Regions from separate parts of the Paraburkholderia dipogonis genome, predicted to be linked through region 3. Evidence: riboswitches for the same ligand, from Rfam matches in the RefSeq annotation. Region 3 holds a riboswitch; each other region holds the start of a gene.

Region 1 (5,609 bases), on a different contig from region 3:
GCGAAAAGAGGCGGCAGCAAACCATCCGTCGACATCGTAAAGAAAATGCGGCTCTGCCCGTACAGCAGCACGAGAATCACCGTGGTCAATCCTGTCAACGCGCCGATCTTGATCAGAATCGAGAACCAGTTCACGCCGATGGCATCCACACCCTTGGCGATCGGATCAGGAACATTCAACTCAGCGTAAGGCACGAGCCCAGTGAGCACACCTGCCACGAGAATGTACAAAATCGTGCAGATGATCAGCGAGCCCAGAATACCAATCGGCATGTCCCGCTGCGGTTTCTTCGCTTCCTGCGCCGCGGTGGAAACCGCATCGAAGCCGATGAACGCAAAGAACACCACTGCCGAGCCGCGCAGGATCCCGCTCATGCCAAAGTTACCGAACTCGCCGGTATTCGCGGGAATAAACGGATGCCAGTTCGCCGGCTTGATGAAAAACGCTCCAAGCGCGATAAAAGCCACCACCACGACAAGCTTGACCGCCACCATGATGTTGTTGAGGCGTGCCGATTCCTTCGTACCGAGCACGAGCATGGTGGTAAGAATGGCGATGATCACTATCGCGGGCAGATTGACGATGCCCGTCGCGGTGCTGCCATCGGCTAGCTTGATGACCGTGCCGGGTGCAGTGGCAAAAACAGGCGGGATATTGATCCCCACGTTATGCAGCAAGCTGACGATATAACCGGACCATCCAACCGCGACCGTGGCCGCGCCCATCGCGTATTCGAGGATCAAGTCCCAGCCGATGATCCACGCGAAAATTTCACCCAGCGTGGCATACGTGTACGTGTAACTACTGCCGCATACCGGCAACATGGCAGCCAGTTCCGAATAGCAGAGACCGACGAATGCGCACGCAATGCCGCCGAGCACGAACGACAAGACGATGCTCGGGCCCGCGAATTGCGCTGCGGCGGTGCCCGTCAGAACGAAGATGCCGGCGCCGATGATGGCGCCGATACCCATCGCGGTAATGCTGATGGCGCCGAGTGATTTCGATAGTGAATGGCCTTCATCCGCGTCGGCGCTTCCCACAATATCGGCGACGGATTTTCGTGCCATGTAGCTCGTATCAGCCATGATGAGTCGTCCCGTTCAATTGGTGTTGGGCACGAGCCGACTCGGCTTGCTTCGGCTCGCGGAGCACGACAAAAACATCTGTTACTGAAGACTAGCGGGTAAGGTAAGGAGAATGGAAAATTCAGTGTATTCCGAATTAAAAGCAAAGTGAATATTTGATTCTGTCTCGTCCGCGGTCAAAGCTTTTGCTCGCGTTCTTAGGCAATCCTCAAATCTCCACCCGCGCCCCCAACTCGATCACTCGATTGGCCGGCAGCTTCAGATAAGCCGCGACGTTCCCCACGTTATGCAACATGACCGAGAACAAACGCTCTCGCCACATCGCCATGCCGCTATCACGAGTTGGCACGAGAGTCGCGCGGCTCAGAAAGTAGGAAGTCTCCGCCGGCTCGAATGACAAACCGTACGTTTTGCAAACTTCAAGTGCGCGCGGCAGATCGACTTCATCCATAAAGCCATACGTGATTGTGACCTGGTAGCATTCCGAATCGAGTGGATGCACGCTCACGCGCTCACTGGCGGGCACCCACGGTATCTCTTCGTTGTTGACCGTCACGAACACCACCCGTTTGTGCAGCACGCGGTTATGCATCAGATTGTTGATCAACGAATGCGGTACACCATCAGGATCCGGAGAAAGAAAGATCGCCGTGCCACCGCAACGAATCGGCGATTCCTTCAGCAGTGTCGCGAGATAAGGCTTGAGCGGCGTCGTCCCGGCTCTCACGCGCGCTTCGGCACGCATCATCTCCCAGCCTTTTCCCCAGGTTGCCATGATTGTGTAGATGATCAGTCCGACCAGAAGCGGGAACCATCCGCCTTCCATCAGCTTCAGCAGATTCGCGGAGAAAAATGCCGCGTCGATCATGAAGAAGAAGCCGGTCGCGAACACGCATAGAAACCAGTTGTAGTGCCACGCATAGCGAATGACGAAGAACGTCAGGATGGTCGTGATCAGCATCGTGCCGGTCACCGCGATACCGTACGCGGAGCCGAGCGCCGTGGATGACCCGAAGCCGACCACCGCTGCCACGACGGCAGCCAATAACGTCCAGTTGATGCCCGGCACGTAGATTTGCCCCATCTCCCTTTCGGATGTATAGACGACATTCATGCGCGGAAGAAAGCCGAGTTGCATCGCCTGCTTGGTCATCGAATACGTACCCGAGATAACGGCTTGCGACGCGATCACAGTCGCGACCGTCGAGAGCACGATCATCGGATACAGCGCCCATTCCGGAAACATTTTGTAGAACGGATTTTGCAGTGCGCCCGGATCGGCAAGCAGCAACGCGCCCTGCCCCAGATAGTTCAGCGCGAGTGCTGGAAATACGAGGCCGAACCACGTCAGCCGGATCGGCTTCGCGCCGAAATGTCCCATGTCGGCATATAGCGCTTCCGCGCCGGTCAACGACAGAACGACCGCGCCCAAAGCAACGAACGCAAGCCACCGATGATGCAGGCAGAACGCCAGCCCCGTGAGCGGATTGAGCGCGACGAGAATCGCGGGCGCCCGCATCATGTTGACGACACCCACCACGGCAAGCACGACAAACCAGAGCACCATCACCGGTCCGAACACGATGCCGATACCGGCCGTGCCATGCTTCTGCATCAGGAACAGCGTGACCAGCGCAACCAGCGTCACGGGAATCACACAGGTTTTAAGGAACGGCGCGGCCACTTCGAGACCTTCTACCGCGCTCAGCACCGAGATCGCCGGCGTAATCACACTGTCGCCGTAAAAGAGCGCCGCGCCCATGATGCCGATGCCCAGCAACGTGTGGCGCAAGCGCGGCCGCGCGGAAACCGACGACGCGGCGAGCGCCAGCAGCGCCATGATCCCGCCCTCGCCGTGATTGTTCGCGCGAAGAATCAACGTGACGTATTTGAGCGAGACGACGACGATCAGCGACCAGACGATCAGCGACACAATGCCGACCACATCCAGCGCGTTGAGCGACAGCCCGTTGACTGGATTGAACACCGTCTGCAGCGTGTACAGCGGGCTGGTGCCGATGTCGCCGTACACCACACCTAATGCTGCAAGCGCGAGTGCGGGCATCGCCGGGCGATGATGCCCGCGCCCGCCGGAATGGCCCGCATCGGGCGCGGCGGATACTGACTGGCTCATGTCTCGCTCCAGTTTCGCGTTCTCGCGATGCAACATACGGCTTGGGCCGCTGCGCGTGCGGAACCGCTTCATGCTTTTATCAGGCCTCGTTTTTCGAGGAGTCGCCTGCGCCCCAATAGTCAGCATCGCGGAAGCAACTTTCGTACAAGAAACGTGCGTCCCATCTTTGATGCTTTATGCGCCTTCTTATTGTTCTGATGTTTGCGTACCCGCCTTTCGCGGACGTGACTGTCTTTTTTCCGAAAGGCCGGTGTGCCGCTAATTCAACATATACCATCGGCCGTTTGCCACGCTACTGATACATGAAGTAGTGATCGATTTATTTCTCGGGCAGACATGCAGGACGCAAGCACCATTACATCAGCCTTTCGACATGGTATGCTCGCACCTGTCTTTGGGGAGTAGCCGGCTTCTACCCAGAAGCGCCTGCATCAACATTCTCGGTCGCGCAGACCGTGGTGCAGGTAGCCCTTTGGTTGGCAAGACCATCGACACACCACGCGACCGGTCGGGCGCGGCGGTGTGTCGCGGTTTTCCGCCCGACCACGAGCCCTCCTCTCATGAATCCTGTCGCAACGCTGTTCCTTGCTTTTGCCATGTCCACCGACGCCTTCGCGGCCGCGATCGGCAAAGGCGCCACGCTCAATCGTCCTCATTGGCGCGAGGCGGTCAGAACAGGGCTCATCTTCGGCGTCATCGAAGCACTCACGCCCCTGGTCGGATGGTTTCTCGGCAAAGCCGCGGCGCAATACGTCTCGGCATGGGATCACTGGATCGCGTTTTCGCTGCTGTTGGTCCTGGGCGCCCGCATGATTTTCAACAGCTTTAACACCAAGGAAATCGAGGAAACGAAGCCGTCGGCTCATTCGTTCTGGTTGCTGGCGCTAACCGGCTTTGCCACGAGTATTGATGCGATGGCGGTCGGTGCGGGCCTCGCTTTCGTGGACGTCAACATCTATTCCACGGCCGCTGCGATCGGTCTCGCCACCATGGCGATGGTCACGATCGGTGTGATGCTCGGCCGTGTCATCGGGCACGTGGCGGGCAGGCGCGCGGAACTGGCGGGCGGCATCGTGCTGATCGGCATTGGCAGCACGATCCTGGCTGAGCATCTGAAGGTCTTCGGCTAGACGGTGTTTGACTGCGGCCCGCAGATCTCCATTTCTTTCGGCGCGATCGGCGTCTGACGCCACCGGCCGCCTGTATGATGGCGGCTCCGCGTCCGACCCGAAGGTCCGACCTGAAGTCCACGCAAACGCCTCCATTCACGACAACCCAGAGGAAGATTGGCATGACGGCCGCAACGCAATTCGATCAGGTTTCCATTGTTAAACGAGCCAACGTCTATTTCGACGGCAAGTGCGTCTCGCACACCGTTCTGTTCGCCGACGGCACGCGCAAAACGCTTGGCGTGATCCTGCCGGGCGCGCTCAACTTCGGCACCGACGCGCCTGAACTCATGGAAGTGCAGGCCGGCCAATGCCGCATCCGCCTCGAAGGCAGCGACGAGTGGAAGACGTATGGTGCGGGCGAGTCGTTCTCGGTGCCCGGGAAAAGCCGCTTCGATATCGACGTGATCGAAACACTCGACTACGTCTGCAGCTATCTGTAAAACGCGTCGCATTGCACGACGTTGGAATGACGCGCTCTAAATCCCGCGTATAAAAGCGCGGGCTTTTCATAAAGAACGCACGTGGATTGCAGCAGCGCTACGTCACCGGCGGCACGCCACGTGTCTCATGTTCGCTCAGCCACGCATTGACGTGTCTCTACATTGTTCAACAGCGCCTCAAAATCCTCGATAGGAAGCGGGCGGCAGAAATAATAGCCCTGATACGCGTAGCATCCCGCTGCCGCGAGGAAATCCCGCTGAGCCTCCGTTTCGACGCCTTCGGCGATCACACCCAAACCGAGGCTGCGCGCAAGCGCCACGATAGTTCTGGCAATCACGGCGTCGTTGGAATCGACCAGGACGTCGCGCACAAATGAGCGGTCGATCTTCAGTTGATCCAAAGGCAGGCGCTTCAAATAGGACAGCGACGAATAGCCGATGCCGAAATCGTCGAGTGCAAAGACGATGCCTTTCGCTTTCAGTGCACTCATCTTCTCGATGATGTCTTGCACATTGTCGACCAGCACGCTTTCCGTCAGCTCCAGTTTTAACCTGTCGGGCCGCGCGCCGGTGCGACCGATAATCGTCAACACGTTGTCCACGAAATCGGCTTCGCGGAACTGCTGGACGCTGACATTGACCGCAATCGTGAGATGCGCCATGTCGGGCCGCGTTGCCCATTGCGCGAGTTGCGCGCACGCGGCCTCCAGTACCCAGCTTCCCAGCGCAACGATCAGTCCGGTCTCTTCGGCCAGCGGAATGAACTCGGCGGGCG
Region 2 (5,609 bases), on a different contig from region 3:
GCTGATACAACGCCTTGCCGGCCTGCGACGCGTCCGCGCTTTGCGCGCCAGCTGCTGCCGGCGCGGCTGCTTGCGGCACGCTCGCCATGGCGGCCATCGCCGCGGCGGCCTGAGCCGCACCCGCGTCGGAAGCGCCGGCCGGCGCCGCGGCGGCGGCACCGGATGCCGCCGCTGGCGCGCCCGCTGCCGGCTGAGCCGGTTCAGGGAAACTTCCGCCGGAATTGTTGGCCATGTAGGCGACCGCGCGGGCGATTTCGAAATCGCTGTAGTCGTCCGGGCTGGTGCCGCCTCGCGGGGGCATCGCGCCTTTGCCGGTGAGCGCCGTGTGCAGCAGCGTGTCGAAGCCCTGCGCGATGCGCGGTGCCCAGTCGGCGGTATTGGTGAATTTCGGCGCGCCTGCCGCGCCCGACGCGTGACACGCGGAGCACACCGCCTTATAGACTTCCTCGCCGCTCTTGTAGACGCGCGGCGCGTTGGCGTCGCGAATGTCGACCTGGGCAAATGGCTTGATGCGGGCGGTGACCTCGGCTTCGGAGAGAGAGTCGGTGCCGGCGCCGGTGCGCGTCGAATTGTCGACGTAGATCACCAGCAGAACGATGATGACGATCGGTACCGCAAAACTGGCGATGATCGCGGCGATGAGCTGCCCGGGGGTTTTGATCGGGGCTCCGTGTGGTGCTTCGCTCATGCTTGTCTCGTCTCCGTGGGTATGTGAGCGGTACAGCGTGACGGCAACTTCTTGTTCTTTAATCAGCCACGGACGATTATAGACGGAACATTTCGACGGCGGCGAGGGGCGCGGCGCGGTGTTCAGCAGGCGTTTACCCGCATCGCGCGGGTTGTGCGAAACACCGCGAAGGCCGCCATTCAGGCCGTCCGGTGGACGGTATGGCGGAAACCGGGTATCCTTTCGGTCTCGCTTTGGCGTCGCATCCGTTCTGGTGCCGCGCTTTCGTGTTGAAGCGCCCGTAGCTCAATGGATAGAGTACTGCCCTCCGAAGGCAGGGGTTGCTGGTTCGATCCCAGCCGGGCGCACCATAAAGAATCGATCTCGCTCAAGGGCTTACGCAATGTGCGCCAAGCCCTTTTGTTTTTTACGGCCCTGTCGTGTTCGCACGAGTGCCGCCTAAGGTCCCCGCATTCCCGCAAACAGTCCTTTGGCGACGCCTTTCGTACGCTCGCATGTCCTTTACAGATTCGTCCGAAAACGTCCCTCTTTATTTGTGCCACAAATTAAGAATCGGACGTTTGAAGGTCTCCATGCGGACATTTCGCATAGCCCCATCCTATCCCCTTAATTAGCATGTTTTGATCATGCAATTTCTATCGCGCGTGAATATTCCCGGAGCGGCATTTCTAGATCGCTTCACTGATTAATAACGTGTCGCGATCCATTCGCGCGCCAATCGTTTTATTGCAGGTCATGTACAAAATAACCCGGCTGATTTTAACCGCATCGATCATGATGCTATCCAATCTCGTCCACGCGCAATCGGCGGCTCCTCAAACGGGCGCAAGCGAGTTTGCCGGCCCCTATGTGGGTTTCAAGTTGGGCGTGAATACCTCCGATGCCTCAGGCGCCGTCAATAAAGCATCGCATACCACGGTTTTTCCGGGGTTTACAGCGGGATACAACTTCGATGTCGACCGCTTCGTGGCAGGCGCTGAAGTTTTTGCCGATCTGCATCACGGCTCGACAACTTCTAAAGATGGCGGAATCGATGCGAAACTTGGCATGCCATTCAATCAGTGTATGCCGTACATACGTGTTGGATTGACAATGGACAAGCCGGACACACGCCTTCACTGGGGTTTAGGCGTCGAATATAAGTTTGCAAAACACATGAGCGCGCTAGGCGAATGGACAACCGATACCAGCAATCACGACGGCACCCGAAGAACAAACAACAGTTTCACAATCGGCGTGCAATATCACTTCAACTAACGCGCTAAACTCGCGCCCACTGGCTAACCGATTAGCCCGAACAACCACCTTCACCGCAACAAGGTTGTTGAAAGCGCCCCCCTGCCGTTAGAATCCCTCGGTCACTGGGGAGTAGCCTTCCTTCATCCATTGAAGGAGAGCGCGTCAACATACTTGGCCTGCGGGTCATGGCGCGTTCGACCGGGTCGGTTTGGCGAGACCATTGACGCACTGCCTCGTTCTGGTCGGACGGGCGGCGGTGCGTCATTGGTTTGTCATCGACGTCCGACCGCGGAGCCGCCCTGTGAAACATCGTCGTAACTTGCCAGTTTCCCCTACTCCCCGTCCGCCGCGCCGCCGCGTCTGCTTGATTGCGGAGTGCCGCGCATGACCGGCCTCCTGCTCGAACTTGCCATCATGCTCGTCGTCATTCTGGTGGCGGCTGAGCTCTTCACCAATGCACTCGAGCATCTGGGTGAACGTCTCAAGATTTCCGAAGGCGTGACGGGTTCACTATTCGCCGCCGTCGGCACCGCGTTGCCCGAGACGCTCGTGCCGCTGCTCGCGATCGCCAGCGGCACGACGGATAGCGCGGTCAATCAGGAGATCGGCGTCGGCGCGATTCTCGGTGCGCCGCTGATGCTTTCCACCCTCTCCACCTTCCTCATGACGCTCGCGATTCTCGGCTCGCGGGGCGCGCGCGGCTGGGTCGCGCCGGAGCGCACGGGCTTCACGCGCGACCTGAACTATTTCCTGTGTGCGTTCGTGTTGGCCGCGGCCGCGATGTACGTGCCGCATGAGCAGATGATCGTGCGCGCGCTCTTCAGCCTGGCGCTGGTCGGCGTGTACGTCACCTATGTGGTGATGACCTTCCGCGCATCGAATGAATTGGTCGATGCCGGCCACGGCACTGAAGCGCCGGGCAAGATGCTGATCGCGCGCCTCGGCGTGCCGACCAACCTCGCGACCATCGTGGTGCAATTGGCGCTGGCCGTCGCGTTGCTGGTGTGGGGCGCGGAAGGCTTCATCCATGGTGTGCGCGGCGTGTCGCAGGCGCTCGGCGTGTCGCCGCTGCTGCTCTCGCTGCTGATCATTCCGATCGCCACCGAACTGCCCGAGAAGGTCAACAGCATTCTGTGGATTCGCCGCGGCAAGGACACGCTGGCGTTCGGCAACATCACCGGCGCGATGGTGTTTCAGGGCACCCTGCTGCCCGCGATCGGCATTCTGCTGACGCCGTGGGTGCCGCGTATCGAAGTGGTGACCGGCATCGTAGTCACGCTCGTCGCCGCGGCGTGGCTGCGGGTCAATGTGCGTGAGCGCGGCGTGCCGGTGTGGGCATTGCTGGTTTGCGGGGTGCTCTATGTCACGTATCTGGCGATTACGCTGAGCCGCTAGACGAACCGCCGGCCACAGGTGAAAACAGTCGCGGAAGGCCGCTTGTCCAACGGCCTTCCGCGTTTCACGCTCAGTTTGCCCGGGTCGTCGTCGCCGTTGCGGCCGCTGTCGCGCCGTCCGGCTTGAACACGGTTCTCCAGTCATCTTTCATATCGACGACCAGCCAGCCTTTCGCGGCGGCTTCGTCCAGACCTTTGTCGAGCTTGCCGCTCTTCGCTGCGCGGTCGTATGCGTATTCGCGCTGCGCGTCCGTGTGATGCACGAGCGCGGCGAGCCGCGGGCCGTCGCCTGCCGAGGTCCATTCGAGCATCGGCGCGTCGCCATCCGCGTTGCCGAACGCGATCACCGGACGCCTGCCGATCACACGATCGATGGCCAGCGGTTTGGCCGAGCCGTCGAGCAACGTGTCGACCTGCGCGAGACGCGTCAGCGAAACCGCGCCGTTACTCTGGCCGTACCGGTACTTGACGGTGCTGCCGATCACCTGCTCGGGCGGAATGCCATACATGCGCTGCGCCACGTCGCGGACAAACTCGACGTCGCCGCCCGTCACCAGATAGGTCTTGAAGCCATTCGCGCGCAGATAGGCAAGCAACTCGAGCATGGGCTGATACGCGAGATCGGCATAAGGCCGGTTGAAGCGCGGGTCGCTCGCGGAATCGAACCATTCGTGCACGAGCGCGGCGAACTGATCGCCCGTCATGCCGGCGTGGGCCGCGGCCAACACCCGCATCGAGCCGGCGTCGCCGCTTGCCGCCACATTCCTGAGATTGCCTTTGAGGATCGAGCGGAACGGCTCCTGGCGCTTCCATTCCGGATGCCTTGCGGCCACCGTCTTCACGCGTTGCAGCGCGAACACTAGTTGGACCGGAGCGGGCTGCTCCGGCCACAGCGTGCCGTCGTTATCGAATACAGCGATCCGGTCGGCACGCGGGATGAAATCCTTGGACTCTGGCGTCGTCACCAGCGTCACGAAGTCGACGATCGACCGTGTGGTCTTCGTGTCGTTCCATGACGCCAACGCGGCGGCCGCCGATGCGCCGGTCTGCGACACGCCGTCCTGCCGGGGCGTCACCGAGCAGGCAGAAAGAAGGATAACGGTGAAGGCAATGCAGTACCGGTGCAGCGCGCGAATCATGAAAGCCTCATCGAAAGCGGTGGGTCGAATTCAAGCGAGCGCCAGTCTAATGGGCCAAAGCGGTAATTGCAGCCGTTGTGGGATTTTTTCGACATTGAGGGGCGAGCCTGACGTTTCCCACACCGCACAAGCGTTGAGGCGCGCATGGACGACCTGCACATCGCCAGGCACAGGAAAGCGGCGACACGGGCGCCGGTCGCGCCACCAATCGTGCGCAAAGCCTGATGCCTGCGCGCGCACGCGCAGTGTGGCGTGCGGACGCAGGCTGCCCAGATGTGGTGCCGCAGGAGTGAGAATGCCGGACTTCCATTCGATGAGGACGATTATGAGTCAACCTAACTGTTTGCTCGCAGCCTGGCGGCTCGTTGCCGGATTGTGCAAAGGCGCGCTCGTGACCATCGTCGGCGTGAGTCTTTCCCAGACAGCGTGGGCGACGGAAGGCGGCATCGGCCGTCCGATTACCGGCCAACAGGTGACGCCATACGGCGGCATCGTGCCGCCCACCAGCGACTGGATCGTGTCGGCGGCCACGGTCTACTACGAAGGTTCGCTAGGCACTAGCAAGTCGATTCCGATTGCTGGGCAAGTCACGCAAGGCGTCAATGCGACGGCCGAATACACGATCCTCGCCGCGGTCAAGACGTGGGGAATTACGGTCGGCGGCTGGAACTTCGCGTCGTCGTTCGGAGTGCCGGTTCAGTACACCGACATCTCGTCGTTTCATGGCCGCTTGCCGGACGACCACGGCACGCAGTTCGCCGATTTCTTCTTCACGCCCGTCATTGCCGGCTATCACCTGACCAGCAACGACCACGTCGCATTCAGCGTGCAGATCTACGCGCCGACCGGTGCGTACAACTCGAACCGGTTAGCCAATGCCGGACAGAACACATGGACCTTCACGCCGACAATCGCTTATACGAAGTTGCTGCCGAAGGAGAACATCGAGCTGTCGTTGAATTACGGCCTTGAGTTCTACACGCCCAATAAGGACACCCACTATCACAACGCGCCGGTCAGCGTGCTCGATCTGCTCGCGCTCAAGCGCTTCAGCAACGGCTGGGGCGTCGGCGTGGTGGGCGGTTATGTCCAGCAGATCGGCCACGACAGCGGCGGCATTGCGGACATTGTCGGCGGCGCTCAGGGCCA
Region 3 (5,609 bases):
TGCTGTACGGTGGCGACTTCTCATGTGGATTCGGGCATATTGAAGGTCTCGCACGTCGAGCAATATGATTGATCGGCAGTGAGACATTCATATCGTTTCACGCTTTGAAAGCGCCATAGAAACGAAACGGCGGAACGGAGAGCGAATTGAACGACCCTTTCAACCTGCAGCGCTTTGTCGACGCACAGGATCCACTCTACGCACAGGTCTGCGACGAACTGCGCGACGGCCGTAAGCGAAGCCATTGGATGTGGTTCGTGTTTCCACAGATACAGGGGCTTGGGGCGAGTGCAATGGCGCAGCGGTTCGCGATTTCGTCGTTGGCCGAGGCCGATGCTTATCTGCGCCATCCGGTACTGGGTGAACGGCTGAGGCAATCGACCCAATACGTCAACGTTGTCGAAGGTTCTTCAATCGAGGACATTTTCGGGTATCCGGATTATCTGAAGTTTCATTCGTCGATGACGCTCTTCGAGCGCGCGGCGATCGACAAAGCGCCCTTTGCTGAAGCGCTCAGGAAGTATTTCCACGGCCAGGGTGATCCGCTAACGTTGGAGCGCTTGTAGCGATGAGGCACGCAGGCTCGACATGCCCCATGCAGTTCGAGTCAGCTACGCGTATGCCTTTTCTTTTTGGGCTTCGGCGGTGCGAGCGCAGCGGTCCAGAAAGCGGTGGTCCCGCGCTTTGCCGCCGCCGTCGCGTGACCGCGCGCTGAGCCCGCCACTGCGTTGGCTCCGCTCAGCCACATGCTGAGAAACGGGTTCTTTTTCATCCACGGATTTTTCATGTCGGGCCCGATCGAATAACGGTTGTCCAGTTCATCCCTCACAGAGATCGCAACGGGCATACCTGTCGGGCTGCGATTTTGTAAGTTCGTGCAATCGCGCATCGCGCGGATACCCTGGACGTTCAGCTAATTGCTTCAGCAGCTCTCGTGATAAGTGGGCATACCGTTTGCTCAGTCGAAGAACGTCGATACGAGTCGAACGCGAAGATTCCGAGGACGAGAGATAAGTAACGGTTTGACTCGCAGTCCCCGCGCTCCGCGAAGGAGGGTGCAGTGATGGCGAACAGTGAATCAGTCGGACAAACCGGCGGATGTGCGTGCGGCGCGGTGCGGTTTCGCGTCACCGCGAGCCCCCGGCGAGTGTCGATATGTCACTGTATGACATGTCGGCGAATACACGGCAACGTGTTTGGCGGTTATGCCATGTTCGAGCGTGCCGCCGTGGAATGGTCCGGTCCTACCCAGGCGTGGCAAAGTTCGCCCGAGGCGCGAAGGCATTTTTGTCCGACATGCGGGTCGGTCGCGTTCATGGAACACGACGACAGTGACGAACTGGATCTTCCGCTTGGCGCCTTTGACCGCGTGGACCTGTATGAGCCGAGCTACGAGCTTTGGTGTTGCCATAAAGAGCCATGGCTGCCCGCCGGGGTGCGCGCCGAATATAACGAAGACAGACTATGACGCTTGTCGAACCTTCTGGAGCCGGTCATGACGACACAACCCGCCGCGTCTTCATCAACTGACGAACTCGATACCGTTCCTGACACATCGAGCCCTGCGTACGCCAGCCGTCATCCGTTGACGCGCCTGTTCGACCGCTTTGCAAGCCTCGTTACGCGGTGGGCCGGCTCACCGGCCGCCTTCTGCCTTGCTGTACTGACGGTCGCTGCCTGGGTAGTCACAGGGCCCATCTTCCACTACTCGGACGGATGGCAACTGGTCATCAACACCGGCACCACCATCGTCACCTTTCTCATGGTCTTTCTGATCCAGCAGAGTCAGAACAAAGATAGCGTGGCGTTGCACCTGAAGTTGAATGAATTGCTTTCCTCGCATCGAGCCGCGAATAACGATTTGATCGGTATTGAGGACGCGTCCGAGGAAGAACTCCGAAGGCTTGCGGCAGCCTACCTGCGTTTGTCCACTCAGTCTGCCGCTGATGCTCCGGGTTCGCCCGCAAAGGGCGGCACGGTGGAGGAACCGGTCCGGCAGACCGTCGAAAGTTGACGACAGCGGAGTCGGTGTTGCGCACTCCGCAAGCGTACCAAGCCGACCCTGCGGACTAGAACAGCGGGTGCTCGTGCGGATACAACGCCGTCCTGAGGGCAAAGCCACCGAGGACAACGAAGATCACTGCGGCCAGAATGTGGACCGCCTTGGTCGGCAGACGGTCGGCAAACTTGTGTCCCAGGTAGATGACGGGCACGTTGGCCAGCATCATGCCGAGCGTGGTGCCGGCGACCACGCCGAAGAATTCGTGAAACCGCGCGGCCAGCGCGATCGTGACAACCTGCGTCTTGTCGCCCATTTCAGCGAGGAAGAACGTCAGCGCCGTGGTGCCGAACACACCCATCGGATGCTTGGTCGACAGCGCCTCGGCGCCGTCGAGCTTGTCGGGAATCAGAATCCACACAGCCATGACGGCAAATGACGAGACGACCGCCCAGTTCAAAATCGAGGGACTCAGAACGCTGGCAAGCCATGCGCCCAAAGCACCGGACGCTGCATGATTGATGAGCGTTGCGACAAACACGCCGAGAATGATTGGAATGGGCTTGCGATATCGGGCGGCCAGCACCAGGGACAACAGTTGGGTCTTGTCGCCGATTTCGGCTAGACCGACCACGCTGGTCGAAACGAGGAACGATTGCATAGGTTGTGAGCCGGGCCGCGCAGTACGTACGCGATGACGCGCATTCCGGCGACCCGGTCAGGTCGGAATGCGAGTCATCGGTCTTGCCAGGCATAGTGCTGTGCACGCCATGGCGGTCTGTCGACCACCAAGTATGTTGACGGGCACCCTCGAGCATTGCAGTCGAGGCGGCTACTCCCCAATGAGAGCGGCGATTCTACATTGTCTCGGTCGAGTAACGCAAATCGTCAGATTTCCGGAAGCGGGTGCGTCGAGATAAGAGAAGGCGGCCTCTCACATCATGCCGCCCGAGCTTCCAATGCCGCCGACTCCGGTGCCGCCCGTGCTGTTATTCGGCGATGTAGCAATCGGATGTGCCGCCCCGGTCCTGGCCATCAGCGCGACGGCCGCGGCATCCGGTTCGCCGTTGGCGTCGATCGCGCCGCGAGCCAAGAGCGCTTCGAGATCGCTGTCCTCGCCAGGTTGGCCCGCAGAGAATGCGGTAGTCAGGAAATTGGGCGCGGACAGCGTGACACCATACATCTGCTGCAAATTCTGGACGACCGCGGCCTGCGCGGTCAGAACGTCGGCCTGATTCGCCAGCACTTGCTGGAACTGCGAGTTCACCGCGAAGCCGGCGATGAGTCCGGTCTCATTCGTACCGAGTTGCGCCGCCAGATACGACACCAGCAGATCCGTCTCCGGCGTGACGTTGTACGTACCGCCGGCGAACGCAACGGAGTGCAGCATCGTTACGCCCGAGGTCGCGGCGATCAGGCATGGCATCAAGGCGTTGAGCGCTGCGTGAAAGTTTCCGTTCATATCCGCTGCAACCGACATCGAACCCCGCGCGCAGTCGATGTTGATCGTCGCATTCGCCAAGGCCTTGCCCGTTGCCGCCGTGCCGGCGATCGAAACCATCGACGTCCCGCCGCTGCCGCCGCCACCACCTCCGCAGCCCGCGAGCCACACGAGGCCCGCCACCAGCAGCGTTGCGCCGACAGGTCGAATGGAGTGCTGCTGTCGAATGTTCATCGAAGTCTGCCGTCGATTCGGACACGACATCTAAACGATCCGGCGTCACCGCCTATTCCATCTTTCGCGCAAACCTTCACATCACACGATTGGAATAGAGCGACCCTGCCGGGCGTTTATTCAGGGTATTGATGCTGGGTCTTGCGAGTCCCGCATCAGGGCAGGGTAGATGCAAACGGCAACTCACCCATGAAGGACGACACCAACCGCGGGAGGCGAGGCGTGGGCAGCATGGACTGGCGATCGCTATCGGCGTTCGCTGACAATGAGCTGTGCGCGTCGGAGCGCGCGGCCACGCTCGTCTGGCTGACGACCGACCCCGAGGCGGCCGCACGCGTGGCCGATTACCGTGCGCAAAAAGCCGCGCTGACGGCATTGTTCCGGGAGCCGCGAGACGACGCGCGTTATATCGTCGTGTGCCGCCTCGCGCCGAGATGGCGGCGGGCTGGCCTTGCCGCCTCCTGCATGGCGATGGGCGTGGCGCTCGGCTCGTCATCTGCCTGGGTGTCGGCGAAATTCGCGGCGGAGACACCCGTGTTCGCGGAGCGCGCCGATCTCGCTTTCGCGCTGTACGCGCCCGAGCAACGCCACCCCGTGGAGGTCGCGGCGCTGCCACGCGATCATCTGGTCAACTGGTTGTCGCGGCGCCTCGATCGACGCTTGTCGGTGGCTTCGCTGCGGGGATATGGGTACGCGCTGATCGGCGGTCGCCTGCTGCCCGGCGAATCCGGACCTGCCGCGCAATTCATGTATCAGAACACGGCCGGCGCCCGGCTCACGATGTACGTCGAAGCGGTTCCGGAAGATGCGTCGGCATTCCGTCTGTTTCGCGACGGTGACCGCAGCACGTTCTACTGGGGCAGTCAGGGAACGGGGTGCGCGCTGACCGGTCAACTTTCCGAGGTCCAATTGCGGCCCATGGCGATCGACGCATGCAGCACGCTCGGGCAATCCTTCAAACGCCGCTTATCGAGCACGGATCAAAACCCATGACGTTTTGCGGGTCTGGCATTCCCGATCATCCGATGCGGCGGCGCACGCTGCCTGCCGCGCGACGCCCCGCAATCGCGCAGATGTTGCGGTACGTGCTCGCCTTGACATGCCTGGCTGTCTCGGCGGCCGCGTTTGCGCAACCGGACAGCCCGATGGCGCCGGCTCCGTCCGCTGCATCGGCGGGATGTACGGATGCCGGCGCGTCGGATACCGTGAACGCGGACATCGACGAATTCCGCTGTCTCACGGCTCGCGAACAGGCAATGTCGTTGCGCGCGCGGATCGAAAACCACTCGATTCTGACGCTGACCGACGATCAGCTCCTTGCCTTGATGGACGCGATGAAGCCAGATGCCTTCGTCGAATACGCGAAGTCCGGGATGATTACCGACGACGCCTACCAATACAGCATGTTCCGGCAGGAGCGCATCTCCGGAAGATGGCCGGCGCGGCCCGATCACATGGTGATCCGATATCAGGACAGCCCGCGAAGGGTCTACGTAAAATGGCTGCCCGACGGCGCCCATGCGGGACAGGAGATTGTCTACGACGAAACCACGGACCCCGGCAGCATCGTCGGCCATCTCGGCGGCCGCTTGCATGTCGTGTCGGGCAAGGTCGCCGTCGACGGTCCGTTCGCGCACGCGCAGTCCCGCCATAGCGTCCGGGACCTGGGCCTGCAGTTCATCGCGCGCACCGTCGAGCACGACGCGCGCAGTTTTCGTGAAGAGGGCCTCAGCGAAAAGCCGAGCCGTATCGAACTCATGAACGCGCACGGCACGCGGTTGCTGGCGTGGACATGGACGGCTCCGTCGGGACCGCCCGCGCATTACGCACCGCGTGTGCGGCTGCTGTTCGATCTTCAGCACACATGGCCCAGCGGCGAGGCCGCCTGGGACGAGCAGGGCGGCCTGCTGGAACTGATCCGTTTCGAAGACGTCG

Evidence for each region. Region 3 has a riboswitch for manganese ahead of ACFSNN_RS10500 (TMEM165/GDT1 family protein). Riboswitches for the same ligand answer to the same signal wherever they lie in the genome.
Region 1: linked by a shared signal. The riboswitch ahead of mntP (manganese efflux pump MntP) and the one ahead of ACFSNN_RS10500 (TMEM165/GDT1 family protein) in region 3 are both predicted to bind manganese.
Region 2: linked by a shared signal. The riboswitch ahead of ACFSNN_RS26435 (sodium:calcium antiporter) and the one ahead of ACFSNN_RS10500 (TMEM165/GDT1 family protein) in region 3 are both predicted to bind manganese.

What each region holds. Positions count from the first base shown of each region.
Region 1 covers NZ_JBHUFR010000001.1:409,049-414,657, reverse strand. The annotation lists gene ACFSNN_RS01700 (amino acid permease) at 1-1,088, opposite strand, end outside; gene ACFSNN_RS01695 (potassium transporter Kup) at 1,297-3,222, opposite strand; yybP-ykoY riboswitch at 3,607-3,773, shown strand; gene mntP (manganese efflux pump MntP) at 3,783-4,352, shown strand; gene ppnP (pyrimidine/purine nucleoside phosphorylase) at 4,514-4,834, shown strand; gene ACFSNN_RS01680 (bifunctional diguanylate cyclase/phosphodiesterase) at 4,960-5,609, opposite strand, start outside.
Region 2 covers NZ_JBHUFR010000021.1:161,861-167,469, forward strand. The annotation lists gene ACFSNN_RS26420 (c-type cytochrome) at 1-688, opposite strand, end outside; tRNA gene ACFSNN_RS26425 (tRNA-Arg) at 963-1,038, shown strand; gene ACFSNN_RS26430 (outer membrane protein) at 1,382-1,945, shown strand; yybP-ykoY riboswitch at 2,040-2,211, shown strand; gene ACFSNN_RS26435 (sodium:calcium antiporter) at 2,312-3,322, shown strand; gene ACFSNN_RS26440 (HAD family hydrolase) at 3,393-4,460, opposite strand; gene ACFSNN_RS26445 (SphA family protein) at 4,786-5,609, shown strand, end outside.
Region 3 covers NZ_JBHUFR010000008.1:99,230-104,838, forward strand. The annotation lists gene ACFSNN_RS10485 (DUF1810 domain-containing protein) at 147-566, shown strand; gene ACFSNN_RS10490 (GFA family protein) at 1,064-1,468, shown strand; gene ACFSNN_RS10495 (low affinity iron permease family protein) at 1,496-2,014, shown strand; gene ACFSNN_RS10500 (TMEM165/GDT1 family protein) at 2,070-2,660, opposite strand; yybP-ykoY riboswitch at 2,670-2,852, opposite strand; gene ACFSNN_RS10505 (hypothetical protein) at 2,934-3,674, opposite strand; gene ACFSNN_RS10510 (anti-sigma factor family protein) at 3,864-4,667, shown strand; gene ACFSNN_RS10515 (DUF1571 domain-containing protein) at 4,664-5,609, shown strand, end outside.